Regions from separate parts of the Paenibacillus sp. FSL R7-0216 genome, predicted to be linked through region 2. Evidence: predicted binding sites of a transcription regulator. Region 2 holds the regulator's gene; the other holds the start of a gene.

Region 1 (15,791 bases), 2.0 Mb from region 2:
GGAAACTCCTAAGATTGCCGCGTAAGTCAGTCGAAACCAAGCGCTGAGCAAGGCCAAGGCCTCATGAACAGGCTTCAGGAAAACATAAATGGCCCAAGCGGCTACGATATCGCAAATCAGGATGAGGATCCAGCCCGCGATTTCGCTTTTCAACAGCAGATTGGCGGATCGAAGATGATTCCATGTGGCGCTGGCGTCGCCATTGCCTGTTAGGCTTTCATGGACAAAGCCATAGGAGAACGATGCCGCGATGGCCATGAGGAGCAGTGCCGCACCTCCGATTCGAGCCGCTTGGTGCCGAAACCCTCGTTCCTTTTCCAACGTTTCCATTTCATACAACCCCCTAAAATGACTTGAAATCATTCATCATTTTAGCCAAAGGGGCTGGAAGGGGCATTAACTTAAGTTAATTTTTCATTCTTGGTTCGCAATTTCTAATCCATATCAAAAACGGAACCGCCCCATTCGATTGAAAAGGCGGTTCCGTTTCTTTTAAGCGGCGACTTACGCCAACCGCATTTTGAAATCTTCATATCCAAACTCATGCAGGATTTCGCAGTCGCCATCCTTATGCTGCAGCACAAGTGCTGGCAACGGCATGCCGTTGAAGGTGGTGTTCTTCACCATCGAGTAGATCGCCATGTCGCCGAACACCAGGCGGTCGCCAGGCTTCAGCGGCTGGTCAAACGAGTAGTCGCCGATATTGTCCCCGGACAGGCAGGTTGGCCCGCCCAGCCGATAGGTATACGGCTTCTCGCCGGCTTCGCCCGAACCGAACAGCGGCGGACGGTACGGCATCTCGAGCACGTCCGGCATATGGCAGGAGGCCGAGGCATCTACAATGGCGATGTCCATGCCGTTCTTCATCGTATCCAGCACGGTCGTGATCAGGTAACCGGCGTTCAGCGCCACGGCTTCGCCCGGTTCCAGATACACTTCCAAGCCGTATTTGTCCTGCATCCGCAGAATGCACGCTTCCAGCAACGGAATATCGTAGTCTTCCCGCGTGATGTGATGACCGCCGCCGAAATTGATCCATTCCATTTGCGGCAGCCATGTTCCGAACTTCTCTTCAATCGCATCCAGCGTGGTCGACAAATCGTCCGAGTTCTGCTGGCACAAGGTATGAAAATGAAGACCAGACACGCCCTCCAACAGTTCCGGACGGAAATGCTCGAGCGTCACGCCAAACCGCGATCCGACGGCGCAAGGGTTGTAGATGTCGTGCCCCACCTGCGTGGAGCATTCCGGGTTAATGCGCAAACCGATTTTTTTACCGGCCGCCAGCACCCGATCCCGGTACTTCTCCACTTGGGAGAACGAGTTAAAGATCACGTGATCGCAGAGCTCGATGATTTCGTCCATCTGATCGTCCCGGTAGGCCGGGGCAAAGACGTGATTCTCCTTGCCCATCGCCTCGTGACCGAGCCGGGCTTCGAACAGGCCGCTGGATGCCGTCCCGCTCAAATACTGGCCGATCAGCGGATAAGTGGTGTACATCGAAAATGCTTTTTGCGCCAAAATAATCTTCGCGCCCGTCCGCTCCATAATGCCGCCCAGGATCTTCAGGTTTTGTTCCAAAAGTTTCTCATCGACCACATAACAAGGTGTTGGCAGTTCCTCGAAGCGCATATTATCTAACGTACTCCGTTTCTTTGCGCTCTGCGGAGGTCTCCTCTTCCGGGAACGCGTCTACCAGCTCCGGATTGAAGCTTTCTTGCCAAGGCAGACCCCATTTGTTCAGCGCATCCATGAATGGATCCGGATCGAACTCTTCGATGTTGTAAACGCCCGGTTTGTTCCAAGTGCCGTTCATCAGCATCATCGCACCGATCATCGCCGGAACGCCGGTCGTGTAAGCTACGGCTTGGGAGCCGACTTCTTTGTAGCATTCTTCGTGGTCGCACACGTTATATACATAATACAGCTTATCTTTACCGTCTTTTTTGCCTTTGAAAATACAACCGATGTTCGTTTTGCCTTTCGTACGCGGTCCAAGCGAAGACGGATCCGGCAGTACGGCTTTCAGGAACTGCAGCGGCACGATTTGCTTGCCTTCGAATTCGATCGGCTCAATCGAAGTCATGCCGACGTTTTCGAGGCATTTCAAGTGCGTGAGGTAGCTTTGGCCAAACGTCATGAAGAAGCGGATCCGTTTAATGCCTGGAATGTTAAGGGCCAGGGACTCGATTTCCTCATGGTGAAGCAGATACATATCCTTTTCCCCGATTTCAGGGAAGTTGTAGACGCGTTTGATTTCCATCGGCTCGGTTTCGATCCATTCGCCGTTCTCCCAGTAGCTGCCCTTCGCGGACACTTCGCGGATGTTGATCTCCGGGTTGAAGTTCGTCGCAAACGGATAGCCGTGGTCGCCCGCATTGCAGTCGAGGATATCGATGTACTCGATTTCGTCGAAGTGATGTTTCAGGGCATACGCGGAAAATACGCCGGTTACGCCTGGGTCAAAGCCGCTGCCCAGCAGTGCGGTGATGCCGGCTTGCTCAAAGCGCTCGCGGTATTCCCATTGCCACTTGTATTCGAATTTCGCGGTATCTTCCGGCTCATAGTTCGCCGTATCCATGTAGTTCGTCTTGGTTGCCAGGCAGGCGTCCATGATCGTCAAATCCTGATACGGCAGAGCCAGGTTCATCACCACGTCCGGTTTAACTTCGTTGATCAGCGCGATCAGTTCGTCGACGTTGTTGGCATCGACTTGCGCCGTCGTGATTTTCGTCTTGCCGCCGTCCAGCTTCGCTTTCAGTGCGTCGCATTTCGACTTCGTGCGGCTGGCAATGCAGATTTCCTCAAAAACCTCGCTGTTTTGAACACATTTGTGGATGGCTACAGCAGCGACGCCGCCGCAGCCGATGATCAGTGCTTTTCCCATTTTTCCATCTCCTAACCTTCTTCGAATTTTGGCATAGCGGGCGTGAAACGTAAAAAAAGCAAGCGAACATACGCATACCTGCGCATCATCACTTGCTTCTGATATAGTCAATATTAAGTAAGCTCCAGAATGACGGACGAACGCCCGTCTGCATCGCCGTACGAAACCATCGCACGAACGCACGTAGTGGAAGTCTTAATATTCAATATATCATGCTTTGATCAGAGTCTATTTAGCAAATAATTCGCCTTTACCACTCTTATTGACCGTTTCACAAGTTGATGTGCATATGCACTGGTTGTAAAGTAACCAACTTATAAAATTTGAGCTTTTAACTCAATCAATAAGGCAACTAAGTTGCCAATCGGCATTTGACCCGGCTGTCCGTATGGCCTTAACTCTCTTGTAGGAAAGTGGTCAAAAATTATCTGCTTGGAAAGACTCGCGATATATTGAATACAACCTTTCCAAAAATCATGCTCCTTTATATTAGCAGGAACTGTTTCGGACGGCAATAGCTAATTTAAAATAAATTTTTCTTGAGTTTTAGGGTGCTTTACGTGGGTTGTTCGTCTGTTCGCGCGTCTGCCCGTCCATCTGCCCGTTCGTCTGCTCATCTGTCTTCCCGTCCGTCTGCCCGTCCATCTACTCATTTGTCTGCGCGTCCGTCTGTGCTAACGCTTGCCACGAGTCTTATTTGGCAAAAGACAGGGGGGCTGGCGTTCTGACGCTTGTCAGCGAGCTTATGGACGGAAAATAAGATGTAGAACTCGAAAAATCGACCCAATAGAGTTCCAGGTAAGCGTTACGCGTAGAAAACTTCCATTTTGGCGCGAATAGCGTTTGTCACAAGCGTTACACGACTAGGCTCATTCCGTCGCACCCAGTCGAACCCGTAACCCCCCGTAACCCTCCGTACCCCCCATCGCACCCCGTCGCACATCCCTAATCACCAACTTGACGCGAATCAAGGAAACCCTTTGGCATCCAGGTTACGATGAAGCCATCGATAACCGAAAGGAGATATGCCAAATGGTCAACGTGAAATGGAAAGTAGAAGAGTTAACTTGTCCGAGCTGCATCAAGAAAATCGAAACCGTACTGACGAAACAGCCGGGGGTACAGGAAGCTAAAGTGTTGTTCCACTCCAGCCAAGTGAAAGTTGAGTTTGACGAGAAACAGGTGCAGGAGGAGCAACTGAGAAACGCAATGGCGAAGCTGGGTTACCCGGTCATTGGGGGAGGTCAGAGCGATGGCCAAACCTCGTAAAGCGGCAGCGTTGTTGGCGTCTGGGCTGCTTCTAGCCCTGGCGGGCGGGTTCCACCTTCTGGGCTGGGAGGTTGCACAGAATGGGGCGTTGCTGCTGGCGTCTGCGATATCCGGATGGACGATCGCGGTCAAAGCAGTTCAATCGCTTCGGATGTCCGCCTTCAGCATCGAGCTGTTGGTGACGATCGCGATGATCGGAGCGGTGATCCTAGGCGAATACGTCGAGGCGGCCGCAGTGGCCTTCTTGTTCCGGCTGGGGGCGTACCTCGAGGCGATTACGCTAGGCAAGACGCGCTCCGCCTTGAAGGCGTTGGTCGATCTGGCCCCAGCCGAAGCTATCGTCCTGCGGGACGGCACCCAGGTCAAGTTGCTCGCGTCCGAAGTGGTCCGGGGGGACCGGGTGCTTCTGCCTTCGGGTAGCAAAATCGCGGTCGACGGCCAGGTCGCTTCCGGTCAGGCCCTCGTTAACGAAGCTGCGATCACTGGAGAGCCGGTTCCCGTCGCTAAGCAGGTTCACGACCGCGTCTTCAGCGGAACGACCGTGGATACCGGATACCTTGAAGTCATCGCGGAGCAAGTTGGCGAAGACACGACCTTTGCCAAAATCATCGAGCTTGTCGAAGAAGCCCAGGAGTCCAAGGCAAAGACGCAAAAGTTTCTCGACAAATTTGCCTCCTACTATACGCCGGGCATGCTGGCGCTGGCGGTTCTGGTTTACTTTATCTCTCGAAATCCGGAGCTGGCGCTAACGTTTCTGGTGATCGCTTGTCCTGGGGCACTGGTCATTTCCGCTCCCGTGTCCATGGTGGCCGGACTCGGTAACGGAGCCGCGAACGGATTGCTGGTCAAGGGCGGAGAGGTTCTCGAAAACCTGGCAAAGGCGGAAGTCATCGTATTCGACAAGACGGGAACGTTGACGGAAGGCAGACCGGGCGTGGTTGCGGTACACACCTATGGCGGCACGCAGGAACGCGAGCTATTGATGCTGGCCGCCGCAGTCGAGTCTGCATCGGAGCATCCGCTTGGCCAGGCCATCGTGAACGCGGCGAAGGAGCGGGAAGTCGAGCCCGCCGAGCGGCCGGAGCGGGTGGAAGTGCACAAAGGAAGCGGGATTAGCGGAACGGTTGGCGGAAAGGCTGTTTTAGTTGGAAAACGGGAGTGGATGGATCATTTAGGCGTTGCGAAGAACAAGGAAGCGTGGACGGAGGCCGAACGCCAAGAGAAGCAGGGCTATACCGTCGTGTTTGTGGCAACTGACGAGAAATTGATCGGCATGGTCGCCATCACCGACCCTGTGCGGCCCGAAGCGAAGGAAGCGATCCGGGAACTCAAGCGGCAGGGGGTGAAGCGGGTCTTGATGCTGACCGGCGACAATCGACATGCCGCCCAACACGTCGCGGATCGGGTGGGGATCGACCAGGTTTACGCAGGGCTTTTACCGGCCGATAAAGTGGCACATATCCAGGAATGGAAGCGTCAGGGGTACCGCGTCGCCATGCTTGGCGACGGCATCAACGACGCTCCGGCCATCGCCGCTGCTGACATCGGGATGGCAATGGGAGGGACGGGAACGGACGTTGCGATTGAGACGGCGGATGCCGTCATCATGACCGATCGGCTGGATAAACTGGTATACGCCCGCCAGCTGGCGAAACGCACGGTCCGCAACATGAAGCAAAACGTATCGTTTGCCGTGGCGGTGGTGGTTCTGTTGCTGGCAGGCGTATTAACGGAGCATATTTATCTGGCTTCCGGTATGTTTATTCACGAATTCAGCGTGCTGCTGGTGATTCTGAATGCACTTCGCTTGACGCGGCGCGGGCGCAGTTCCGGCCGGAATAAGGGGCGGGACGCAGAACCCAAGGCAATTACAGGCGTCTAAGTTGCTCCAGGATGTCCTCCGGATCGGGGCGTTTCATGAAATCCGGCTCGACATAGGCGGAGCGGACGATACCCGATTCGTCGATCATAAACGTGGATGTAACTGGCAAGATCCAGCGGTTGGTAGCATTGTATTCAGCTAGATCCAGGTTGAATTTGTTAAGAAAGATGTCCTGAATGTAGTCCGGTACATCGTACAGAATGTTATAAGCCGCCGCGGTTAATCCGTTCGTATCGCTCAGGACCTGGAATTGAAGATCTTCTTTCTCTTGCTGAGTCAGTGTATTATCGGGACTTTGCGGACTAACGGCAATCAAACGGCCGCCGATGGCTTCGATTTGCGGAAGCACCTTCTGATACGAACGTAGCTGCATATTGCAGAAGGGGCACCAGCCTCCCCGATAAAAAGTCAGCACAACCGGACCTTGGGACAATTCGTCGTACAGATTCACGGCTTGCCCAAGCGAGTTGTTTAAAGTAAAGTCTTTAGCTTTTTGGCCCTCCGACAGACCGAACGCATTGCCCGCTTGCTGTTGCCCATTGATCAAGCGGAATAACTCGTTATACACATCGGCTGGGGTATTTGCAATAAACTCTTGTCTCATTTGATCCAGGGTTTGCGTGAATGTCATCTTCATACACCTCATTTAGGTAGATACGGCGGCCCCTCCGCTGTACGGGGTGGGGACTTCCGTTCGTTCTATTTTGGAGTGACCACTCCATTTTTAAGCTGATCTCATTTTATTTAAATTTTTTTGGATTGTCAACTCCATTTTTCAGAAAAGGAGGATGTTCCTCCTTCGCAGATCACACAAAAACCCCGCAACCCGGCGTTTACCGCCGGTTACGGGGTCCATTAAAAACGTAGATTAACCTCCTTTGCTGTGGCCGATTCCGGGTGCAAGCCCGGGTTGTCTCTTTTTACTTGGAGACCGAACGGCGCACCGTCATCATACGAGATAGGAACGGATATGCTCCAAGATCGCATCGAGCACAGCCTCTAGCGCACAGATATCCTTGCGGACCTGCGTCATCAGCAGGCCGCCCTGCAAGGCAGTCAACAGCGCCAACGCCAGCCGGTCCGGGTCAGCATCAGCGCGCATTTCTCCACGTGCATGCATCGCGCGCAGCCCTTGGCTGATCGCCTGCTCCCACTGCAGGAAACACGCGGCAAGCGCCGTGCGGGCTGCCGGTTCCATGTCCGCAAGCTCGCTGGCCAGCGAACCGATCGGGCAACCGCCTTGATACTCTCGGTCAACCTGCAGTTGAATAACGGCGTCGCGCCAGGTTTGCAGCGCCTCCATGCTGTCCAGATGGCTAAGCAAAGGCTCTTGTGCGCCCAGCACCTGCTCCGTCTGGAACAGGATGACGGCCTGCACCAGCTCTCTCTTCTCTTTGAAGTAGTGATAAAGCTGGGAGGAGCTGACCTTGGCCTCCTTCTGTACATCCTCCACGCTCGTTCCGGCAACGCCGCGTTCGAACATCAGTCCGGCGGCGGCCGCGACGATGCGGCTGCGCGTTTCTTTTCCCTTCTTTGTGAGTTTCTGTTCCGAGTTGATTGTTGTCATCGTGTTCTTCATGAGCTTAGTATATCAAAAATGGAGTTATCCATCCAGAAATGAATGACGCCTTTCCGGTGCACACTAGGGATCGAGATATGTGTCACAAAGGAGGTCAAACAAATGAAACTTGAAGCAAGGGGCGGCATCCGTCTCATAGGGAGATTGGCGATGCTGCTTGCCCTGTTGGCATTTTCGCTTTCGTTCGAGGCGGGAAGCGCAGAGGCTTCCCGGCCGGAAGGGGAGGGCATCTCGGCCTCACTGTCGGCAGCGCTGCGCCAGGGCGGCTACGTGATTTACGTCCGGCACGGCGAAGCCAACATCGGCGAGGACCAGCCAGGGCTGCGGCCGGAGGACTGCGCGACGCAGCGCAATTTGTCCGCCGTCGGCCGCGACCAGGCGCGCCAATTCGGCGACGCGCTGCGGGCGCGTGGCATCCCGGTGGCGACGCCGATGCTGGCCAGTCCGCTGTGCCGGACGCGCGAAACCGCCGCGCTGGCCTTTGGCCCCGCCCGGGTGCAGGCCGTGCCGGCGCTGCTCGGGCTGGCGCGGCTAGGCGCCCCCGGCGGGGCGGCAGCGCCCGCGGAGCGGGAGGCGACTTTGCGCGCGCTGGACGCGCTGCTGGAGGAGCCGCCTCCGGCCGGCGCCAACCGCGTGATCGTCGCCCACAGCTTCCCGCCGGGCGTCGGGTTTGGACCGCTCCCCGAGATGGGAGCGGTCATCGTGCACCCGCGCGGCCGGGGGCAGGGCTACGACCTCGTGGCCCGCGTCCCGTTGGACGCTTGGGCCAGCCTGCGGCCCGGTAGGCAAACCCGCAGAAGCTTCAGGCCGTTATTGAGGCGGCCTGAAGTTTTTTTCAAGGCAGCATTCCGCTAACGGACCGTAAAGACTTTATTGTCCAATTTCCCGGAGATTTCCCGTGCTTACGGACGGGAATGACGTTATTTCGGGAACGCTAGCTAAATTCGCATCCATTTGGAGCCTATAAGGTCTTTGGAGTCCGTTAGATTTGGGGAGAGTGTCATTTAGCACCAATAACGGCTCTCCGGTCCGTTAGCCCCCTTGCTTTTTAACCCTATTCCCCCACTTCGCTTGGTTTACCCCCTCCCTCTTTACTCTTCGGCATCGCTTATTGTCTTTACCTCACCCGCTCATCATAGCCTTGCGCCTATATGCTTGCGTTTCCGGAAACATATGTTACTATTAACATAGGTTAATGAAAACAGGAGTGAATCAAATGTCGATCAACTATGCGATTCTTGGGATGCTGAGCGCCCGTTCCCTGACTGGCTATGACTTGAAGAAGATCATCCAGGATTCGCCGTTCATGCCCTGGTCGGGCAACAACAATCAAATCTACAAGGCACTGGTGGAATTGCTGGAAGAGGGGTGGGTGACCAACGAGGTGCACCATCAGGACAGCGCCCCGTCGAAGAAGATCTATACGATCACCGATGCCGGGCGGGAAGAGCTGAAGGCCTGGGTGCTGTCTCCGCCGGAGCTGCCGGAGTTCAAAAACACCTTCCTGGTGCGCCTCGCCTGGGCGGATTCGCTAGATCCCAAAGAGCTGAATGCACTCCTCACGGGGTATGAGCAGGAAATTTACCTGCAGATCGCCGCAGAAGAGGAGAAGCTGCGCAGGGGTGAGTTCTCACCGCGCCGCACAACCCGCGAAGCCTATCTATGGGAGCAAATCCACGGCCGTGTCTTGGAGCAATACCGGAGCGAACTCGACTGGATCCGCCAACTGCGCGAAGACCTGGGAATCCGTCATCCGAAGGAAGGGGAGAACCATACCATGAACTATCAACTTGTGGAAAAAAACAATCAAACGATCGTCGTCGTGTCGTCCACCGAACCGCCGATCGCGACCGGTAAGGACGCCATTGGCCTGATCGAAGTGTGCATCGAGCATAACGCAGGACGGATCGCAGTTCATGCCGAGGCGTTGTCTGAGGACTTTTTTAAGTTAAGAACAGGAGTGGCCGGAGAAATTCTGCAGAAATTCGTGAACTTCTCGCTCCGCGCCGCCATTATTGTTGCCGACGGGAGCTTGATTAAAGGGCGGATGAAGGAGTTGCTCGCCGAATCCAATCGAGGCAACATGTTCCGAGTATTTGCCAGTCAAGCCGAAGCGGAGGAATGGTTGGCGGGAGAATAAGAAGAGGCTTGTACGCCTCCCAAGTGGGCCTTGCTGGTGATGCATGTCCCGGAGATGGTATAATTTGCTTATGGAAAATGCGCTTGGGAGGCCAATCGATGAGAGAAGAGCTATTGGAACAATTGCAAACGTGGCATGAAGAAGATGAGTACGAACAGATCGTTCAAGCCATTATAGACGTGCCGGCGGAGGAAAGAGATTATGAGCTCGTAAACCATTTAGGGCGGGCGCTGAACAATCTGGAGCGGTATGATGAGGCGGTCGAGCAGTTCCTGACTGTTGCCGCGGAGGGCCAGGAGGATCCGCTTTGGCATTACCGGATCGGCTTGGCGTATTACTACTTGGGCCGGTACGACGAAGCGCGGACGGCGTTCGAGAACGCCGATCGGTTGGAGCCGGGAGACGAGGACACCCTGGAATTCCTGAGCTGGATCGAGGAAAAGACGGCCGAGGGCGCATCTGGATCGGAAGCGACTCCAAACGAGGCAGCATCTGAGACGGAAGCGACGAAGCCGGAGGCCGGGCAAACCTTGGCGGCACCGGTTACTTTCGAGGGTGACTTCGACGCGGCGAGCTTCTGGGATGACGGCAATCCCGCGGCCGAAAAGTACGTCTCCGCACCGCCAACTGACGCATTAATCGAGTCCGTGGAGGAGTCGCTTGTTTTCCGTCTGCCGGCTTTTTACGTGAACCTGATGAAAGTGCATAATGGCGGAATCCCCCGGGGCCGATACTTCCGGAGCGAATCCGGCGAGACCGTCGAAATTTTAGGTCTCATGGGTATCGGGCGCGAGAAACCGCACTCGCTGTGCGGAGCCGCCGGGAGCCGCGCGACGATCGAGCGGGAGGGGTATCCCGAATTCGGCGTTGTCCTCTGCGATACGCCATCCGACGCCGGGGTGGTTATGCTCGACTACCGCGAATCCGCCAACGACGGCGAACCCGAAGTGGTTTACGTCGAGAAAGCGAGCAAGAAAGTCACCCGCCTGGCGCCGAGCTTCGAGGCGTTCGTCCGCGGGTTGACGGGCGGGGCGCAGCAAGGTTAGCCGCCAGGTTCAAACCATGACGGGTCACGCGAGTGTGTGACAGTTGCTCGCTTAAAATGCGGCGGTCCGTACGCGAGTGTGGGTCCGGATTCCCAAAGAGGTCGTCAGGATCCTAGGTCCTGGCGGTCCCTTTTTGCCGCATGGAGTCGATTTTTCAAATATAATAGGCCTTTTCCACCTCAGACGAGCAATTGGATATGATTTATCGAATACAATATGGGAAATCATCACCGAAAGGCCCATTGTGTATGATATTTCGAATACAATAAGCCACTTTGCCCTTTCAGCGACCTATTATATATGATTTTTCATATACAATAGGCCTTTTCCGCTTCAGACGAGCAATTGTATATGATTTTTCGAATACATTATGGCGAATCATCGCCGAATGGCCCATTATACTCGAAATTTCATAGATAATCCTCTCGACTCTCGTTGAGAATAGGGTATAGGGAGTTCCTCGTTCCGCCTAAAAAGGGTAGAATAAGAGGAGAAGGAGAGGTACCCCATGGCACAATTAGTCTATAAGCAAATCATAGACGACCTGAAGGAGAAGATTTTCTCCGGACAGTTTGCGAATATGAGACTGCCGGACGAGCGCAGCCTGAGCGAGACGTACCAGGTGAGCCGGAGTTCGGTGAAGCGCGCGCTGACGAAGATGGAGCATGACGGCATTATTTTTAAGAAGCGCGGTTCCGGCACGTTCATCAATCCCCTATACATAAAAAATGAGTCCATCTTCAACTACGAAGGCTCCAATCTTGGGGTCACCGACAACTTCCAGATGCACGGCAAGAAGCCGAAGGTGAAGGTGCTCAGCTTTGAGGTGATTCCGCCGACCGAGGAATTGCAGCGCGATTTGTTTCTGGAGCCGCATGATTTCGTGTACAAAATCGTCCGTCTGCGCCTCTTCGACGAGGAGCCGTTTATGATCGAAACGGGGTACATCCCCATCAAAATCGTGCAGGACCTGAACCAGACGATTATCGAGGGATCGATCTTCAACTATTTGGAGGACTCGCGGAACTTGGCCGTGACCAAGTCGTTCCTGTCGATCTACGCCGAGCCGTCCAATTCGCAGGACCAGGAGCTGCTGCATTTGGCACCAAATGAGCCGGTCAGCATTATGGAGGGGATCTTTTTCTTAGATAATGGCACGCCGTTCGAGTTCTCGCACATGCGGTTCCACTATAAATATTCGAAATTTAATACGTTCGTTTCGGTACAAGAGAAATAAGTGCGGAATGACATCCAAGCAGGCTGAACCAAGGTTCGGCCTGCTTTTTTTTATCCGGTGAGGGAAAATGGGCATACTAAAGGCACTGAAAGATGCAGCGGCGGACCGATCAATTTTCATAGTATGTTCAATATTTCACGTAATTGGACCGTATCAATTTTTAAAAAGGTCGTTATTATAGAAGTATAGGTGAAAACATTCACAAGGTTAGAATCGAACGCAACAGAACAAGATCAGAAAAAGAAAAAACAAAGGGAGTGGAAGAAATGGCATTTACGATGACGCAAGTCGATTATTCCTCCAAAACGTACCTGGCCAAGCTGGACGCTTATTGGCGCGCAACGAACTATATCTCGGTGGGGCAGTTGTACCTGAAGGACAACCCGCTGCTGCTGGAAACGTTGAAGGATTCGGATGTGAAGGTCAAGCCGATCGGGCACTGGGGCACGATTCCGGGCCAAAACTTCATTTACGCCCACCTGAACCGGGTCATCTGCAAATATGATCTGGATATGTTCTACGTCGAAGGACCGGGTCACGGCGGGCAAGTGATGGTATCGAACTCTTACCTGGATGGCAGCTATACGGAAATCTATCCGGAAATTACGCAGGATCTTCAAGGGATGAAGAAGTTGTTCAAGCAATTTTCCTTCCCGGGCGGGATTGCTTCCCACGCAGCACCGGAGACGCCGGGGTCGATTCATGAAGGCGGGGAATTGGGGTATTCGCTTTCGCATGGCGCAGGCGCGATTTTGGACCACCCGAACCTCATTTCGGCGGTCGTCGTAGGCGACGGGGAAGCCGAAACCGGACCGCTTGCGGCTTCTTGGTTCTCCAACCGGTTCATCAACCCGATCACGGACGGGGCTGTTCTGCCGATCTTGCACTTGAATGGATTTAAGATCAGCAACCCAACGATCCTGTCTCGTCAAACGAACGAGGAAATGACCGCTTATTTCAAAGGCATGGGCTGGGAACCGATTTTCGTAGAAGGCGAAGATCCGGAGTTGATGCATCCGGCGATGGCGAAGGCGCTGGACACGATCGTTGAGAAAATCCAAGCCATCCAGAAGCATGCGCGCGAAACCGGGGACGCTACTCGTCCGGTATGGCCGATGCTGGTATTCCGTTCCCCGAAAGGCTGGACGGGACCAAAGGAATGGGGTGGCGTGCCGAACGAAAATTCGTTCCGTGCCCACCAAGTACCGATTCCGGTAGACCAAAAGAACATGCAACACGCTCCGGCTTTGCTGGAATGGATGAAGAGCTACCGTCCGGAAGAGCTGTTCTACGAGAACGGTCGTTTGAGAGACGAACTCGCCGAAATCCTGCCGAAGGGCAACCGCCGCATGGGCAAAAATCCAGTTACCGACGCCGGCCGTCTGGTGAAGGATCTGCGCCTCCCAAATTTCCGGGATTATGCCCTCGATAACTCCGTACCGGGTAAAGTTGTCGCTCAGGACATGGCTGTGTTGGGTAAATACGTAGCCGAGGTCGTTCAACTGAACGAAGCGAACAAGAACTTCCGCATCTTCGGCCCGGACGAAACGATGTCCAACCGCCTCGGACCGGTGTTTGACGTCACTAAACGCCAATGGCTGGACGCCGTGAAGGAGCCAAACGATGAATTCCTGGCTTCCTATGGTCGCGTCATCGATTCGCAGCTGTCCGAGCATCAGGCGGAAGGCCTGCTGGAAGGGTATGTGCTGACTGGGCGCCATGGCTTCTTCGCCAGCTACGAAGCGTTCCTGCGCGTAGTTGATTCGATGATCACTCAGCACTTCAAATGGCTGCGCAAAGCAACGGACCATGGTTGGCGCGGGAAGATCCCGTCCTTGAACGTCGTGGCAACCTCCACGGTGTTCCAGCAGGATCACAACGGATATACGCACCAAGACCCAGGTTTGTTGGGCCATCTGGCTGACAAGAAGCCGGAGTTCATCCGCGAGTATTTGCCGGCGGACGCCAATACGCTGCTGGCCGTGTTTGATACGATCCTGAACGACCGTCAGAAGATCAACTTGATCGTCTCCTCCAAGCATCCGCGTCCGCAATGGTTTACGGCTGACGAAGCAGCGGAACTGGTGGAAAAAGGCTTGAAAGTGATCGACTGGGCCAGCACCGATCAAGGCGGCGAGCCGGATATCGTGTTCGCTTCCTCCGGCACGGAGCCGACGATGGAGAGCTTGGCCGCAATCAGCATTTTGCATGAGAAATTGCCCGATCTGAAAATCCGTTACATCAACGTTGTCGACCTGTTGAAGCTGAGAAGCCAGAAGCTGGATCCACGCGGCTTGTCCGATGCTGAATTCGACGCATTCTTTACCAAAGACAAACCGGTTGTGTTCGCGTTCCACGGTTATGAAGGCCTGATCAAGGACCTGTTCTTTGACCGCCACAACCATAATCTGCACGTACATGGTTACCGGGAAAATGGCGACATCACAACGCCGTTCGATATGCGCGTAGTGAACCAAATGGACCGGTTCGACCTGGTCAAAGAAGCGGTTTTGAACCTGCCGAACGCCGAGCAATACGCTTCGATCGCCGACGAAATGGATGCGATGGTGAAGAAGCACCACGCGTACATCCGCGAGGAAGGCATCGACCTACCGGAAGTGGAAAACTGGGTTTGGAAACCGCTGAAATAAGCGGATGCATGATTAAGCCTGCTCCCCTATAGGGGGGCGGGCTTTTATGTTCGAAATGTTGCAATACATACAACATTTGTTCCGCCATCCGCGCCCAGAATGGTTAATTTTGCCCTTCTCGGTTCACTCTAACGGGGTAGCTAGCAGTACCCATCCACCCCCAATAACCAACATGGAGTGAACTAGATATGACAAATGACCAAACGGCGCACCAGGAAGCCGTGGAAACCGTCCGGAAGTTGATCAAAGGCATCGAGATCGCCATGCTGACCACCGTCACGCAGGAAGGGCTGGTGTCGCGTCCGATGAAAACCCAGGAGGTCGAATTCGACGGCGACCTCTGGTTTCTGACGAAAGAGGAGACAGATAAATACACCCAACTCAAGCAGCATCCCAGCGTCAACGTGTCGTACGTGGGGAACTCCTACGTTTCGGTACGCGGAACTGCCGAGGTGGTCAACGACCGGGCGAAGATCGACCAATTCTGGAATGCGGCCTACGCCAAATTCCTGCACACCACCAGCGATGACCCGAGTCTAGTCCTGATCAAAGTGAAGGCCGAGGCGGCGGAATACTGGGAAACGGGCAATCTCGTCAAGATGGTCAAGCGTATGTTCTCCCAACTGACCGGCAAAGAAACGGAAGCCGAATTGAACAAGACGGTGAAGTTGTAGTACCTCGCAAAAAGGAGCAGCAGGATTTTTTATCCCGCTGCTCTTTTTTTCATCCTATTCGTTGCGGACTGGCAGCTTCCGGAAGGCTTTTCGCCTCATCAGCCATTTCTCCAGGTAATACACGGCGATGACCATTACGGCGATGATTCCCAAGTATTCGGCGATTACGCCAAAAACGTTCGGACCCGATCCGACCGATCCGATCCCGCGCCCTTCGCCTCGTAATCCGCCACTGGGTTTCCCGGAATGGTCCAAGCCCTCGCGGGATCCTCCTTCGTCGCCGTCAGGCCATTGAGGTCTTTCGCCGCTCTCCCGATCGAAATCACCATCCGCATCCATTTGGCCTCTCTCCCGGTCACCGAAGTCACCCGCGTGTGCCGTCATCGATTTCAAGCCCAATACGTTACTGATGCTCTGCACATGACC
Region 2 (15,791 bases):
TTCAGGCTAAGGCAAATGCGGAAGCCAACGTGACCGCAGGAGAGGTGCTCGCCGAACTGCGCGATTCGATTGGAGCTGAACCGCTGGCCGTGATCGATTATGTGGAGATTGCCGATTTTCCGGGACTGTCCCCGCTGGCGGGCGGAGACCGGCTTGATGTAGCCGGACGACAGAGCGACGTGTTGATCGCGGTTGCCGTGAAATTTGGCAAGACTCGGCTGATCGATAACGTTATCTTAACGAAGAAGGTGAACGACTGATGTATAGAACGATGATGAAATCGAAAATTCACCGCGCGACGGTGACGGAAGCAAATCTGAATTACGTCGGCAGTATCACGATTGATGAGGAATTGATGGAGGCTTCTGATCTGCTAGAGAATGAGAAAGTGCAAATCGTAAACAATAACAATGGTGCCCGCCTGGAGACTTATGTGATTCCGGGGCCTCGCGGAAGCGGCGTCATTTGTTTGAACGGCGCGGCAGCACGTCTTGTGCAGCCGGGCGATAGTGTCATCATCATTTCTTACGCCCAATTGTCGGCGGAAGAGGTACGCAGCCATAAACCAACGGTTGTGTTCGTTGACGAGAACAATAAGCCGGTGGAGAAGGCGCACCAAGAACTTCACGCCATGATCCGCTAAAATAAGGTAGTTCATAAAGTCATCTTCGGACACGAAGTGGACTCAGGGGGAGGGCTCGGCGTCGAATCTTGAATTCAGCCGGGCCCTCCGTGTGCTCACGTAGCCTCCAGCTACGCTACGCACCTGGTCAACGTTGCTCGCTGATTGTATTCGATTTTTCATATACAAATTGCCGCGAATGACCCAAAAACCGTGATGTATTCGGTTTTTCATATAGATTGCGGGTCATTGCCTTCCCAACACGCAATTATGTATGATATTTCGAATACATTCCGTCAGAATCATCGAAAACGCCAAATTGTATTCGATTTTTCATATACAAATTGCCGCGAATGACCCAAAAACCGTGATGTATTCGGCTTTTCATACAGATTGCGGGTCATTGCCTTCCCAACACGCAATTATGTATGAAATTTCGAATACATTCTGTCAGAATCACCGAAGACGCCGAAATGTATTCGATTTTTCATATACAAATTGTCGCGAATGACCCAAAAACCGTGATGTATTCGGTTTTTCATACAGATTGCGGGTCATTGCCTTCCCAACACGCAATTATGTATGATATTTCGAATACATTCCGTCAGAATCATCGAAAACGCCGAAATGTATTCGATTTTTCATATACAAATCATCGCGAATGAACCAAAAACCGTAATGTATTCGGTTTTTCATACAGATTGCGGGTCATTGCCTTCCCAACACGCAATTATGTATGAAATTTCGATACATTCCGTCAGAATCACTGTTAAACGCCAAATTGTATTCGATTTTTCGCATACAATTCGCGTCTTAGTTCTTGCGGAATCGGCCACCTTGGGGAACACTGGAACATACGCCTCCAACCCCCGACCCGCTGAGGACCCCAAGCTTGCGGCATCCGCCACAGTTACCAAAGCCAGAATAAAGCCTTCAAAAAAGTGTAATTCCTCCCTGCGGGAATGAAAACGGTCCTCGAAACAAAAAATGAACGTAAGGCTCGGACTGATTTCATTTTCGTTTGGGGGGATGCGAATGATGTTTCAGCATGTGTTTGCGGAAATGAATGAGATGTTGGACGAAATCACACGGAAATATCCCTTGGCCGGTAACGCTCAAAAGCTGGAGTTGGCTAAGAAATGGAGCCTGCTTCAGCATATGAGCGACGGGATCATCGAGGAGTGGTTATGCTTCGAGGAGAAAATGGGATATTTGCGCCATGCGTTTGGGAGCCTGGCATCCAGGGAGACGCCCGATCTTCCTGAATTGGATGACCCCGTTTTTATCAAAGGGCAAGGGTATTACAAACTGCTGATGTTTCCTCAGGCATTGTCCCAATTTGAGCAGGTCATGCAGCAGTTTCCTGACAGTGTGCTCGCCCAGACCTACATGGGAATGTGCCATCTGCACCTGGAGCAAATCGACAAAGCCGCGAAGCATTTCTGGCTGGTATTGGAGAAGGCGACGAACAAACGGCTTCGTTCCATCATTTACAACGCACTCGGATGCATTGAGGCGCAAAAAGGTGTGTTTACCAAAGCAAAAGAGTACTTCAAGTTGGCTCATCACAGCGATCCGTCCTTGCCCGAGCCACTGGCCAATTTGGAGGCCTGCACGCACAGCACGGGGAAATTGCATTACAGTCCGGAACTGACTTCCTTATTGTAGGTCTCATTCCGATTGAACGCACTTATTTACGGCTTGAATCATGAAGCGATGCGAAATTCCGCTTAAAGCGGCGCATCGCTTGTTTTGTTTTTGTGATTTTTATTACAGATCCCGTTTGTATTAATTTTCAAATCGGTTATCTTCTGTTATGCTGTAAAGAGACTGGAATGAAGGGACAATTAATAGCAATGAAATACGCAGTGCTTGATTTTGAAACGACGGGTAACCAGTCCTCCGATGAAATTATTCAAGTGGGACTTGCCATTATAGAACCGGATAAGACGATATCGCAGGTGTATCGTTCCTTCGTGAAACCAGGTGTTCCGATCCCTCCTTTTATTACGGGATTGACGGGAATTGCAGAGGAAGATGTCAAGGATGCGCCGGAGCTAGACGAAGTGATGGTGGAGATGGTTCCGCTTCTAAACGACGTCGTCTTGGTCGGGCACAATGTTGCATTCGATTTTAATTTCTTGCAGAGCGCTTTGGACAAAACAGGCTATTTGCCGTTTACCGGCCGCATTCTGGATACGATGGATTTCTTGAAAATCCTGTTTCCTTCGCTTACTTCCTATCAGCTCGGGCTGGTGGCGGCGGAGTTTGAAGTGGAGCATGATCGGCCGCATCAGGCGGACAGCGATGCGCTGGCGACGGCGCTCATTTTCCTGAAATGTCTGGAGGAATGCGCGCAGTTGCCGCTGTTGACTTTGCAGCGTCTGGCCGATCTGTTTGCAGGCGAGGACAGCGATTTGGGCTGGTTTTTCGATGCGATGACGCAGGAGAAGGAACGCGAGGCGGTGCCAAGCGAAGATGGTTTCGTGTACTATCGTCAATTCGCCCTGCAGGTGGAGGATTGGCTGGACATCCAAGCGCCAAGGGACAGTTCGGATCGAAATCCGCTGGCGGATGTGACGTTCGAGCAGTTCATGGAACAGGTTCGGGAACGGCTGCGAGAGCGTTTGCCGCAGTATGAGGAGCGAGAAGCCCAGAACATGATGCTGAATGAGGTCATGCGGGCTTTCGAGGAAGACAAGCATCTGCTGGTCGAAGCCGGAACGGGGACCGGTAAATCCTTGGGATATCTCCTGCCGGCCATTTACCACAGTGTAAAGAATGAAGAGAAGGTAATGGTCAGCACTCATACCATCAACCTGCAGGAGCAGCTGCGGGAGCGCGACGTGCCGCTATTGACGGAAGTCGTGCCTTTTCCTTTCCGCGCAGCCGTATTTAAAGGAAGGCAGCATTATTTGTGCTTGCGCAAATTTGAACATAAAATGAATAGAAAAGACTTCGCAACACCTAAAGAAGAGGTGATGACGGCCGCGCAAATGGTTGTGTGGCTGACACAAACGGAAAACGGCGACGATGAAGAGTTGAATCTCGGAAACCGCGGCGGCGACTTCTGGGAGACGGTAGCCAGTGAATCGGAATCCTGCTTAGGCCGATCCTGCCCCTGGTTCCGCAAATGCTTCTATCATCGTGCCAAACACGAAGCCGGAGTAGCTGACGTGGTCATCACGAACCACTCTAAATTGTTTACGGACATTCAGGCCGGGCACCAGCTGCTACCAGGCTATGAGCGGCTGGTCATCGATGAGGCGCATCATTTGGAAGATGTGGCCGGCAAGCATCTTGGCATTCATATGAAATACTTTACGGTGGTCCATACGCTGACCCGGTTGTTTAAAGACAGCAAGACAGGGCAGCTGGCTAATCTTCGGAGCTCGATAGATGCGTCGTCCGCGGAGAAAGCTGCGGAATGGTGCGCAGTGATCGATGGCATCTACCCAGTGTTGGTGGATGTGAAAGAGAGCTGGGACAAGCTCAGCGAGCTGCTGTTCAGCTTGATGCCGGATCGCAGCGATGCGGCCCCCGGCGATCCGGGGCAATTCGTATATCGGCTGCTGCCGACCCGAAAGCCGAAGGATTGGGAGACACTGACCGCGCTCGAAAACCAGATTTACGTGGGTCTGGGCGACGTGCTTCGAAAAGGGGATCGTCTCCTGTCCGAGATTCGGGAGGAGCAGGATGATTATGCTGCGGAAAGCCTGCTTACCGATATCAGCGGCTTGTTTAAGGATTTAGCTGGAGAACGGGAATCACTGCGGTTCTTCATGAAGCTGGAAAGCGAAGACACAGTTTATTGGATGGAAGCCAACGGGAATTACCGCAGCCGCTCGCTGCAAATGTACGCGGTGCCGATTGACGTTAGCGCCCAGTTGAAGGAATTTTTCTTCGATCGGAAAAAAAGCGTCGTTATGACTTCCGCGACATTGTCAGTCGATAAGTCGTTTCAATATATGATCGAGCAGTTGGGTCTGACGGAGGCGGCGGAAGAGGAACGGTTGATTACGTCGATGTTGCCATCTCCGTTTAATTACCGGGACCAGGCACTCTTAGTCATTCCGCGTGATTTTCCGAGCGTAAAGGGCAGCGTGGGAGATGATCACTTCATTAACACGTTGGTGCAGTCGTTGGCAGATTCCGCGGTGGCTACTCAAGGCCGCATGCTGGTGCTGTTTACGTCCTACCGGATGCTGAGACAGGTGTATGACCCGCTGAAAGAGTTGCTCTCGGCGCAGGGGATCACCGTCATCGGGCAAGGGATGGACAGCGGTAGCCGTACCAAGCTGACTCGGCGCTTCCAGGGTCAAAATGCATCGGTATTGCTGGGGACGAGCAGTTTCTGGGAAGGGGTAGATATCCCCGGCGAGGCGCTGACAAGTTTAGCGATCGTGCGGCTGCCTTTTCAACCGCCGAACCATCCGCTGGTGGAAGCCAAGAGTGAGCGACTGCAGCGGGAGAAGAAAAACCCATTTATGAAGTTATCCGTCCCGCAGGCGGTTATCCGCTTCAAGCAAGGATTCGGGCGACTCGTCCGTTCCTCGCAGGATCGTGGCATCGTAATCGTTTATGATACCCGTATCCTGGAGTCTTACTATGGGAAGTATTTTTTATACTCTTTGCCCGGACCGAAGATGGAGCATATGCCGATGAATCAAATGGTACCTCGCATCTCGGAATGGTTGAATCCCGAAGCCTAAACCGCTTTATTGATCGCATTGAAGAATAGGGGGAAACGAAGCATGAAGTCAGAAAAAATTTCGGACGCCGTCGTCCGCAGACTGCCGGTTTACCTGCGTTTCTTGAACGAACTCAGCCGCAGGGAGGTCCCCACGGTCTCCTCGCAGGAGCTGGGCCAGAAGTTGGATCTGAATCCCGCGCAAATCCGCAAGGATTTAGCGTATTTCGGCGATTTTGGTCGGAAGGGGATCGGCTATGACGTGGCTTACCTAATCGAGAAGATTCAACAGATTCTCAACTTGGACCAGCAAATTAACGTGGCGTTAGTCGGTGCCGGTAATCTAGGGCAAGCCCTTTCGAATTATAATGCTTATTTGAAGGATAATATGAAAATCGTCGCCGTGTTCGACGCATCGCCAGCAAAGATCGGTACCCAAATCAACAACATCACGATTCAACCGATTGAGGAGCTGGTAGCTACGGTACGAGCGAATAATATCCGTATTGGGATCATAACGGTACCTGACACAGAAGCCCAGCGCGTGGCAGACGAGCTGGTTGCGGCCGGGATCGGAGCCATCTTGAACTTCGCGCCAACGATTCTCAAGGTGCCGTCGGAAGTGCGGATTCATGCGGCCGATTTCACTACAGACCTGCTTAGCTTGGCATATTATCTGGAGGATGGAAAGGAACAAGCCAACGTATGAGTCGTAAATGGTTAATTAAGAACGGGACGTTTGCCGTACTGGAGACCAATCGCCCCGTGATTCATGGATATATGCTTGTTGAAGGCGATTCGATCACCTATATCGGAGAAGAGCGCCCGGAAGGCGTGGAAGGCGCCGAAACGTTTGACGGCAAAGGCTTGTTATTTTTGCCGGGACTGATTAATACCCATGGTCATGCGGCGATGTCGCTGTTGCGCGGTTATGGGGATGACATGGTACTGCAAACCTGGCTGCAGGAGAAAATGTGGCCGATGGAAGCCAAGTTTACCGCTGCTGACGTTTATGCCGGAACGGCGCTGTCCGTACTGGAAATGCTTAAAGGCGGTACGACCACGTTCTTGGATATGTACGATCAGATGGACGAAGTCGCCAAGGTTGTCGAGGAATCCGGCATTCGCGCCGTGCTGATGCGCGGAGCGATCGGGCTATGCTCGCCGGAAGAGCAGGATCAGAAGCTTAAAGAAGCGATCGCGTTTGCCCAGAATTGGCACGGTAAAGCGGAAGGACGCATCACGACGATGATGTCGCCTCATGCGCCATATACCTGTCCGCCGGCTTTCATCGAGAAGTTCGTACAAGCCGCCCACGATCTCGATCTACCGATGCATACGCATATGTCGGAGACACGCGCCGAGGTGGAGCAGAACGTGAACGATTACGGCGTTCGCCCGGTAGAGCACCTACGGAAGCTGGGCATGTTCTCCCGCCCGACGCTGCTCGCCCATGCCGTACATTTGACGGACGAGGAAATCGAGGTCTTGGCTTCTCATGGCGTTACCGTCTCTCATAATCCGGGTAGCAACTTAAAGTTGGCCAGCGGCGTTGCCAGAGTACCGGAGCTCCTGAAGAAGGGAGTCGTGGTATCGCTGGGTACTGACGGTGCAGCCAGCAACAATAACCTGGACATGCTGGAGGAGATTCGTTTGGCCGCGCTGATTCATAAAGGCGTATCCGGGGATCCGACGGCGATTCCGGCTCTAGAAGCACTCAAGATGGGGACGGAGTACGGCGCGAAGTCGGTCTTCTTGCCGAACACCGGGAAGCTTGCGGCTGGCATGAAGGCGGATTTCATCGCCTTGAACACGGAGCAGGCTCATTTTCTGCCGCGAACGGATTTCATCTCGCACACCGTGTATTCTGCTGGACCAAAAGACGTGGAGCACGTTTGGGTGAATGGCAAACAGGTCGTCAAACACGGGGCTTGCCTGACGCTTGATGAGGAGCGTATTCGGCACGACGCTCAAGCTGCGTTCGAGGGACTGCTGGCACGGTAATACGCTAGGATAGGAAAGGAAGAGAAGGTTGAGGAAGCGAACCCAATGGATTCTGCTGTCCATCGTGATCCTGTTGATCGTGCTCCTTGGTCTCCACCGGTTTTATCTATACATTCATGAGGATACGTGGAGAGCCGAAAGAGAGGCCGTTCAACAGGCGAAGCAGGAGACGGACCTGGTCCAGGGAGACGAGGTGTGGAAGTCGGTATGGGATGAAGTCACCTGGGTCGTGCAGGGGGAAGACGAATCCGGACGTAAAATGATGGTTTGGCTCCGAGAAGGACAGGACCCTGAGGTGCGATTGCTATCGGAAGGGAAGTCCGAGAATCAGGTTCGAGCCATCATCAAACAGACGTTGCCGGGTATCCAGGTAGTCCGTCTGCTGCCGGGCATTTACAATAACCAACTGGTCTGGCAGCTGTTCTACAAACAGAAGGACCACCACTATTATCGGTTCTTCAGTTTTACAACGGGCGAACCGCTACCGGAAGTGTTCACCCTGCCGAATCGCTGACGGGTCGTCGTAAATAGAAATATTCCTAATAAACGGTTTCGAGGTTTAGGCGAAAAGCCTGAATGGCGAGACCGTTTTTTTGTAAGGAGGGAAAGGCATGGAGTTGCTCGATCCTACAGGGCAAGAGAATAAGGTGTGGGAAGACTTGAAACAAGCGTTTAACCATCATTTTTCTAGTCCAATCCGGCAGGCTATTCCTATTAAAAGAGGTTGGTTAAATTATAAATGGAAAATTACCACGGATTTCGGTGAATTTGTGCTTAAGCAATATAATAGGGAGCGGTTTAAGTCCTATCGGCCCGAAACGTTGCAATTGGCCTTATCGCAACAAATGCGATTAAGTGAACTTGGTTTTCCGTGCCCTTCGCTTCTTACCTCGAACGGGAATAGGATGCTTGAGTCGGACAGTGGTGAAAAGTTCATTGTAATGGGGTATTGTCAGGGACTACTTGTTCCGCCGGGACAATCCAACATCCATCAAGTCTATGATTTAGGACGGGTCACAGGCCAAATGCATCGGTTTTTGAATGACGGGACGTTGGGACGGAAGGAATCCGCCTTGTTTTGCCCTCCCGCTCGCGAGGAGCGATTGGAGCATTGGATTACGCTTCAGGAGCAAGCTCTTCGCAGCGGCAACCTCTTATTGTCGAGTGAGATTGAAACGCAACGCATTGCAACGGAAAACGTTGACCTGGGACGATTTGAACAGATTGCATCGGGGTGGGCGCATCGGGATCTTTGGATGGACAATTTGCTGTTTAACGAGAGTTCTGTGGCTGCGGTCCTGGATTTCGATCGCTTCAATTATGATTATCCCCGGCTCGATGTTGCTCGAGCTGTTATGTCATGTGCGTTTAGCGATCACTTGGACCTGACTCTGGCTACTGCATTTATGGAAGGGTATCGACAGGAGGTAGAAGCCCCATTTGAGACGGGGTACTTAACGACATCCCTGCAAATGCTGTGGTACATGGAATGTGTCTGGTGGATTCATGGGCAGATGGATCCACATAGCGCGCCTCCCGCGCGCTTCGCCAGGGAGATGAAGTGGCTGGCGGAAAATATCAACCGCTTGCCAGTGATGCTTGAGAATTTGTAGCATTTCGGGGTAGAACTGCTAGCTTCAAATTTTAAATATCTTCACACTTTCCTTCGATATTTGATATACGATGTGATATACTCATATTTGTAGTTTTGATAGACGGGTTGATATACTACAGAGATGATTATTATAGATAAGGGGGACATCACGTGAAACTGCGTATTGGACCAATTGCTGCAAGCATCGCTATTTCCGTCCTTGTGTTGTTTGGTGGATGGTTCCTGTATCGGCAATGGGCGATTGAACGTCCGCTGGAGAATATCGTAAAAAGTGTGGATGGTGTAAATCAAGTCGAAATGGATATCAAACCTGATGAGTTGGCGCTGAAGCTGAGTTTAAAGCCGGGGACCGATCTTGGCGCGCTAGTTCGGCAGATTGAACAGAACGGGAAAGACCAAATCGGCAACCGTACGTTGAAGCTAGACGTGGAGGATCATTCTTCTCCGACATTGGACCAGTTGTGGGAGAACGCGTTGTTCACCGTCGCGCAAGCGATGGAAAACAAGCAATATACGCAAATTACCGCGGCTCTAAAGCAAATGGAACAGGAAAACGACAAACTGACGGCTACAGCGGAAATGGACGAGAAAAACGTCTATATTACTTTGACGGATGGTCAATACAGTAAATTTGTTATTTTGCCGCGTACACCGGAACGAATGGGGGCATGGCCGAATGCGTAAATGGATGATCGAAGCAGCCATCGGATTTATTCCGGTCCTTATCGTATTCTTGGCAGTGACCGGTGTTAATGTTGTTCCGCTTGTCGTAGCTATGGTGCTGTTTGGCGCGTTGTTTACGGCGATCAAAATGCGCAGCGGCGGGATTACGATCGGAGCAGCCGGGGAACGGAAGCGCAAAAAGCGCGGCCTGGCAAAGCTAACCTTCGAGCAGATCGGCGGACAGGAAAGTGCAAAGCAGGAGCTTCGGGAAGCGCTGGATTTTATGGTGCGACAAGATGAAATCAGCAAGTTCGGCATTCGCCCGATCAAAGGGATTTTGCTGACGGGACCTCCGGGAACCGGGAAAACTTTGCTCGCGAAAGCAGCGGCACAATACACTAATGCCGTGTTTGTCGCGGCTTCGGGCAGTGAATTCGTTGAAATGTATGTCGGCGTTGGGGCGAGTCGGATTCGTGATTTGTTTAAGGAAGCGAGAACCCGCGCGGCTAAGGAAAACAAGGAAAATGCGGTTATTTTCATTGACGAAATCGAAGTGATCGGCGGAAAAAGAGAAGGCGGGCAGCAACGCGAGTACGACCAAACGTTAAACCAGCTGTTGACGGAAATGGATGGCATTTATTCCTCCGATACGCCGCGGATTCTACTGATTGCCGCGACGAACCGTAAGGAAATGCTGGACAGCGCTTTGCTTCGTCCAGGGCGGTTTGACCGGCATATTCAAGTCGATCTGCCGGATAAGAAGGGCCGCCGTCATATCCTCGAACTGCACGCGGCCAACAAACCGCTGCAAGAGGGCGTCAATTTGGACAAAATCGCGGAGGAATCGTATGGCTTCTCCGGCGCGCAGTTGGAAAGCGTGATGAATGAAGCGGCAATTTACGCGATGCGGGATGAGGTCGATCAAATTACCCAAGGTCATTTATCGATGGCTATCGATAAAGTGCTGATGGGCGAGAAGACAGACCGACAGGCCGCCGAGGAAGAGAAACGTCGCGTCGCGATTCATGAGCTGGGCCATGCCATTGCCGCTGAGGTTGTTGCGCCGGGCAGCGTTAGTCAAGTCGCGTTAAGTCCGCGCGGGAGAGCGCTTGGATATGTTCGCCATAACCCGCAGGATGAGAAGTATTTGTATACGAAATCGTATTTGGAAGGCCAAATTATGATTGCCTTGGCTGGGGCGGCCGCGGAGGAAATCTATTACGGTGGCCGCAGTACGGGGTCGAGCAATGACTTCGAGCAGGCTTTGAAGATCGTGCACACGATGATGACGTCTGGCCTGACATCGTTAGGAATCGTCAACATGGACATGGTGACCACCGAGGTGTTGATGAACGAAAATACACGAATTTTGGACGATCTTGCAGCAAAAACAAAAGAAATGCTGCAGCAACATTCTGCAGTCTTCGACAAATCGCTTGATCTCTTATTCAAGGAAGAGCGCCTTTCCGGCGAGCAATTCCGTTGTCAATTTCGTGACAGCGTCGATTTACCGGCATAATTCATGATGCCGGTTATTTTTTTTTACTTTTTCTTCGTGCTAAGATATTATTATATGTTGGATGTTAGAAGATGTATGATTCGACATCTGGGGAACCATATTATGTACAGATAATGAAAGGATGGAGCGAGAGGACCATGAACTACAAACGAATTGGTGTCATCGGCGGCGGCACAATGGGTCAGGGCGTAAGCGAAATGCTAGCGGCTAAAGGACTTGACGTGCTGCTCGTGGAGGAGACAGCCGATAAATTGGAGCATGCCTACAGCATGATCGAAACGAGTCTGGATAAACAGCTCGAGAAATGGGCAATCACGAAAGCGGAGAAGAAACTGATCTTATCCCGTATCCATAAAGTTACGCATTTTGCCGAACTCGGAACCTGCGATATGGTGATCGAGACCATTTCGGAGGATTTGAATGCCAAAAAAGAGGTATTCACACAGCTGGATCAAGTTTGTCCAAGCAACATCATTTTGGCGAGCAACACATCAACGCTCAGTTTAACCGAGATCGCCGGCGGAACGAAATATCCGGAGCGCGTCATCGGCATGCACTTTATTTATCCTGTTGCCAAAATCAATCTGGTTGAAATTATCCGCGGTCTGAAAACATCGGATGCCACGTTTGAAGAAACGAAACGCTTCGTGGAAGAGGTCGTGGAGAAACGCGGCATCATGGTTTACGAATCCCCGGGCTTTGTTACTTCCCGGATTATTTGCGTTATGATCAATGAAGCGCTGCATGTACTAGGTGAAGGTGTCGCATCTGCAGAAGAGATCGACGAGGCGATGCGCATGGGCTACCAGTTCCAATACGGGCCGCTGGAAATGGCCGATCGCTTTGGCCTGGATTCAGTACTGGCCGCATTGGAACGCATGTTCCGCGAATTCGGCGAATTGAAATACCGTCCTTCCTTCGTGCTCAAGAAAATGGTACGCGCCGGCAGTTTGGGCGTAAAAACGGGCGAAGGTTTCTTTAAATACGATAAGGACGGTGACCGGCTGTGAAACTGTTAGTTATTAATGCGGGAAGCTCCTCCCTAAAATACCAGCTCTACGATATGACCGATGAATCGGTTTTGGCTAAAGGACTGGTTGAGCGGATCGGTATGGATTCCTCGATTTTGACACATAAACCGACTGGCAAAGAGGAAGTGACGGAAGTCAGCGAAATTCTGGAGCATACGACGGCGATTCGCAAAGTGCTTGAGAAATTAACGGACAAGGAACATGGCGTTCTAGCGTCGGTTAACGAGATTCAAGCGGTGGGCCACCGCGTCGTGCACGGTGGCGAGGCGTTTAAAGGCTCCGCCCTTGTCACACCGGAAGTCAAAGCCGAAATCCGCCGCCTGTTCGACTTGGCGCCGCTCCATAACCCTCCGGCAATCATGGGGATTAATGCTTCTGAAGCCAATATGCCGGGCGTTCCGAACGTGGTGGCCTTTGATACGGCTTTCCATCAAACCATGGATGAGAAAGTGTATTTATACCCGATTCCGAGAGTTCTGTACAAGAAACACCGCGTCCGTCGTTATGGCGCACACGGTACATCACATCAATATGTCAGCCGAGTGGCAGCGGAATATCTGAACCGTCCGATCGAAGAGTTGAAGATCATCACTTGCCATATCGGTAACGGCGCAAGCTTGACCGCGGTCAAAGGCGGTGTATCGGTGGATACTTCGATGGGTCTGACGCCTTTGGAAGGCTTGATGATGGGGACGCGCAGCGGCGACCTCGATCCGACGGTTGTCACCTTCGTCATGAATAAGGAAGAGCTGTCCATCAGTGAAGTGAACTCGATGTTGAACAAGCACAGCGGTCTGCTTGCCATCTCCGGAAGCAGCAGTGACATGCGGGATATTACCGACGGGTGGGAAGCGGGTAAACCGAATGAGACACTGGCCTTCGAGATGTACGAATACCGTCTGCGGAAATATATTGGATCGTATGCTGCAGCAATGAACGGCGTGGACGTGATCGTCTTTACGGCAGGTGTTGGCGAAAACTCGGCAATCGTCCGCGAGAAAACGTGTGAGAACTTGAGCTACTTGGGCGTCGAGCTGGACAAAGAGCTGAACAAAATCCGTTCCGGGGAACCGCGTCGGATTTCGACTCCGAATTCCAAGGTCGAAGTTCTGGTCATCCCTACGAATGAAGAACTGATGATTGCCCGCGATACGCTGCACATCGTGCAGGAATCGAAGTAAAGCACGGCGAATTTAAACCTTTGTGTTATTAATATCGTTATCGTTAGAGGAGAGATAAAGGCATGGCGGTCAAAACTGTGATTCGTCAAGTGAATGAGTATGTCGGGGAAACCGTAGTCATCGGCAGCTGGCTCAACAATAAACGTTCCAGCGGCAAAATTCAATTTTTGCAGCTTCGCGACGGGACCGGCTATATTCAAGCGGTAGTCGTCAAGAGCGAAGTGTCCGAGGAGACTTGGAACAACGCCAAGAGCTTAACTCAGGAAACGTCCATGTACGTTACGGGCGTGATTCGCGAAGAACCGCGAAGCCAATCCGGTTATGAGATGACGGTAACCGAAGTCGAAATCCTTCATTTGACCGAAAACTATCCGATTACGCCAAAAGAACACGGTGTCGATTTCCTGATGGACCATCGTCATCTGTGGCTTCGTTCCTCGAAGCAGCGGGCCATTATGGTCATCCGGGCCGAAATTATTCGGGCTATTCAGGATTTCTTCGACCAAAACGGGTTTACCTTGGTTGATCCGCCGATCTTGACGCCAACATCTGCGGAAGGGACCACGAACCTGTTCCATACGAAATATTTCGAGGAAGACGCTTATCTGACGCAAAGCGGGCAGCTTTACATGGAAGCGGCCGCGATGGCCTTGGGCAAGGTTTATTCCTTCGGTCCAACGTTCCGCGCCGAGAAATCCAAGACACGTCGCCATCTGATCGAGTTCTGGATGATCGAGCCGGAAATGGCGTTTACCGATCATGAGGAGAGCCTCAAGGTACAGGAGAACTTCATCGCGCATGTGGTGCAATCGGTGTTGAAGAACTGCCGGACCGAGCTTGAAACGGTGGGCCGCGATGTATCCAAGCTAGAAGGGATACAAGCCCCGTTCCCGCGCATCAGTTACGATGAAGCGATCGAATATCTGCATACGCAAGGGTTTGATATTCCTTGGGGCGAGGATTTCGGGGCGCCGCACGAAACGGCGATTGCGGAACGTTACGAGAAGCCGGTATTCATTACGAATTATCCAGCGGGGATCAAGGCGTTTTACATGAAGCCGGATCCGAACCGTCCTGAAGTCGTCCTGTGCGCCGATATGATTGCGCCGGAAGGCTACGGAGAAATTATCGGCGGTTCGCAGCGGATCGACGACCCGGCTTTGATGGAAGAACGTTTCAAGGAGCATAACCTGTCGGAGGAAACGTACCAATGGTACCTGGACCTCCGCAAATACGGCTCGGTGCCGCATTCCGGTTTTGGCCTTGGATTGGAACGAACGGTCGCCTGGATTTGCGGTCTAGATCACGTTCGCGAGACGATTCCGTTCCCACGGACCCTGTACCGGTTATATCCTTAATTGGCGCTGAAAGGTGAGCTTTAATTTATGGCCATGAATGAGGGCAACAATGCTTGGGCGAAGGGAATGGCTTTCGGAATGGAGACAGGGACGGTGAACGTGCCTTTCGCACTGTTGGCCCACTACCGTAAGCTCCGTTTAAGCGATACGGAAGCGATGCTTCTGATCCAGCTGCTTGCCTTCAAACAAGTCGAGCGTAACGATTTCCCATCGTTGGGGCAGCTGGAATCGCGGATGGACACGGCGCCCGGAACGCTGGCCCCGGTCATTCGCGGTTTATTGAAGGAAGGCTGGATCAGTATCGACGAAGCAGTCGACGAAACAACCGGTATCCGTTCAGAACAATATAATTTGAGCGGTATGTATGACCGGTTGGGGAGGTGGCTGGCAGCACAGCAACCGGCTGCCGCCAGCCGCAAAACGGCTGACGCGGCTCCGGAAGCGCGGGAAGAACAGGAACGGAACCTGTTCGTGATTTTTGAGAAGGAATTCGCCCGTCCGCTTTCACCGATGGAATGCGAGACAATATCCGGTTGGGTGGACCAGGACCGGTACCCGGAAGAGCTGATTCTACTGGCGCTGAAGGAAGCGGTATTCGCCGGTAAAGTACATTTCCGGTATATCGACCGTATTTTGCTGGAATGGAGCCGCAATCGCGTACGTACGGCGGAGGACGTCAAAGCCTATGCGCAGCGGTTCCGCGGAGGAATGCGATAAATACGTTCATGTAAATAATACCCAAAACAGTCTGTTTTCCTATGGGAGCAGACTGTTTTTTTATATTGTCACATTATGGTTTGAAAATTTATAGTAGTCTATAGAAGAGAGGGTAATGGTCAAATCATCTTTGTAAGGGCTTTCAATTGATGATTATATTGAATAAGCAGGTGAGAGGATTGGAAAATGGGAGTAGAGCTAAAATACTGGAAAATCTCCATTCCCAAATTAAAAGGGGGAGTCATATTATCGGTGTAGCTGCAGGCTCCGGAATGACGGCGAAGTTTGCCAAACAGGGCGGGGCCGATTTTATTTTAGTATTAAATTCAGGCCGGTTCCGGCAGATGGGGAGAAGCTCGCTAGCCGGTTATTTACCGTTTGAAAACAGCAA

What was found. Region 2 encodes Rex, which represses fermentation and respiration genes when NADH is low (regulators of the CRP and FNR family bind a similar motif). Its sites were predicted from a motif close to TTGTGAAATATTTCACAA; they were not measured.
Region 1: a site for Rex is predicted at 12,228-12,245, ahead of MKZ15_RS23015 (phosphoketolase family protein). Genes of this name have one in related genera too.

What each region holds. Positions count from the first base shown of each region.
Region 1 covers NZ_CP150222.1:4,997,550-5,013,340, reverse strand. The annotation lists gene MKZ15_RS23070 (DUF4386 domain-containing protein) at 1-330, opposite strand, end outside; gene nspC (carboxynorspermidine decarboxylase) at 505-1,632, opposite strand; gene MKZ15_RS23060 (saccharopine dehydrogenase family protein) at 1,634-2,887, opposite strand; gene MKZ15_RS23055 (heavy-metal-associated domain-containing protein) at 3,920-4,156, shown strand; gene MKZ15_RS23050 (cation-translocating P-type ATPase) at 4,140-6,038, shown strand; gene MKZ15_RS23045 (peroxiredoxin-like family protein) at 6,025-6,669, opposite strand; gene MKZ15_RS23040 (TetR/AcrR family transcriptional regulator) at 6,988-7,605, opposite strand; gene MKZ15_RS23035 (histidine phosphatase family protein) at 7,720-8,472, shown strand; gene MKZ15_RS23030 (DUF4180 domain-containing protein) at 8,834-9,757, shown strand; gene MKZ15_RS23025 (SMI1/KNR4 family protein) at 9,856-10,803, shown strand; gene MKZ15_RS23020 (GntR family transcriptional regulator) at 11,312-12,040, shown strand; gene MKZ15_RS23015 (phosphoketolase family protein) at 12,307-14,691, shown strand; gene MKZ15_RS23010 (pyridoxamine 5'-phosphate oxidase family protein) at 14,880-15,365, shown strand; gene MKZ15_RS23005 (DUF4405 domain-containing protein) at 15,420-15,791, opposite strand, start outside.
Region 2 covers NZ_CP150222.1:3,011,380-3,027,170, reverse strand. The annotation lists gene panC (pantoate--beta-alanine ligase) at 1-260, shown strand, start outside; gene panD (aspartate 1-decarboxylase) at 260-643, shown strand; gene MKZ15_RS13680 (tetratricopeptide repeat protein) at 1,658-2,290, shown strand; gene dinG (ATP-dependent DNA helicase DinG) at 2,479-5,334, shown strand; gene MKZ15_RS13670 (redox-sensing transcriptional repressor Rex) at 5,353-6,021, shown strand; gene MKZ15_RS13665 (amidohydrolase) at 6,018-7,316, shown strand; gene MKZ15_RS13660 (DUF5590 domain-containing protein) at 7,345-7,830, shown strand; gene MKZ15_RS13655 (phosphotransferase) at 7,928-8,929, shown strand; gene MKZ15_RS13650 (hypothetical protein) at 9,082-9,615, shown strand; gene MKZ15_RS13645 (AAA family ATPase) at 9,608-11,113, shown strand; gene MKZ15_RS13640 (3-hydroxyacyl-CoA dehydrogenase NAD-binding domain-containing protein) at 11,251-12,123, shown strand; gene MKZ15_RS13635 (acetate kinase) at 12,120-13,325, shown strand; gene asnS (asparagine--tRNA ligase) at 13,388-14,683, shown strand; gene MKZ15_RS13625 (DnaD domain-containing protein) at 14,711-15,400, shown strand; gene MKZ15_RS13620 (phosphoenolpyruvate hydrolase family protein) at 15,580-15,791, shown strand, end outside.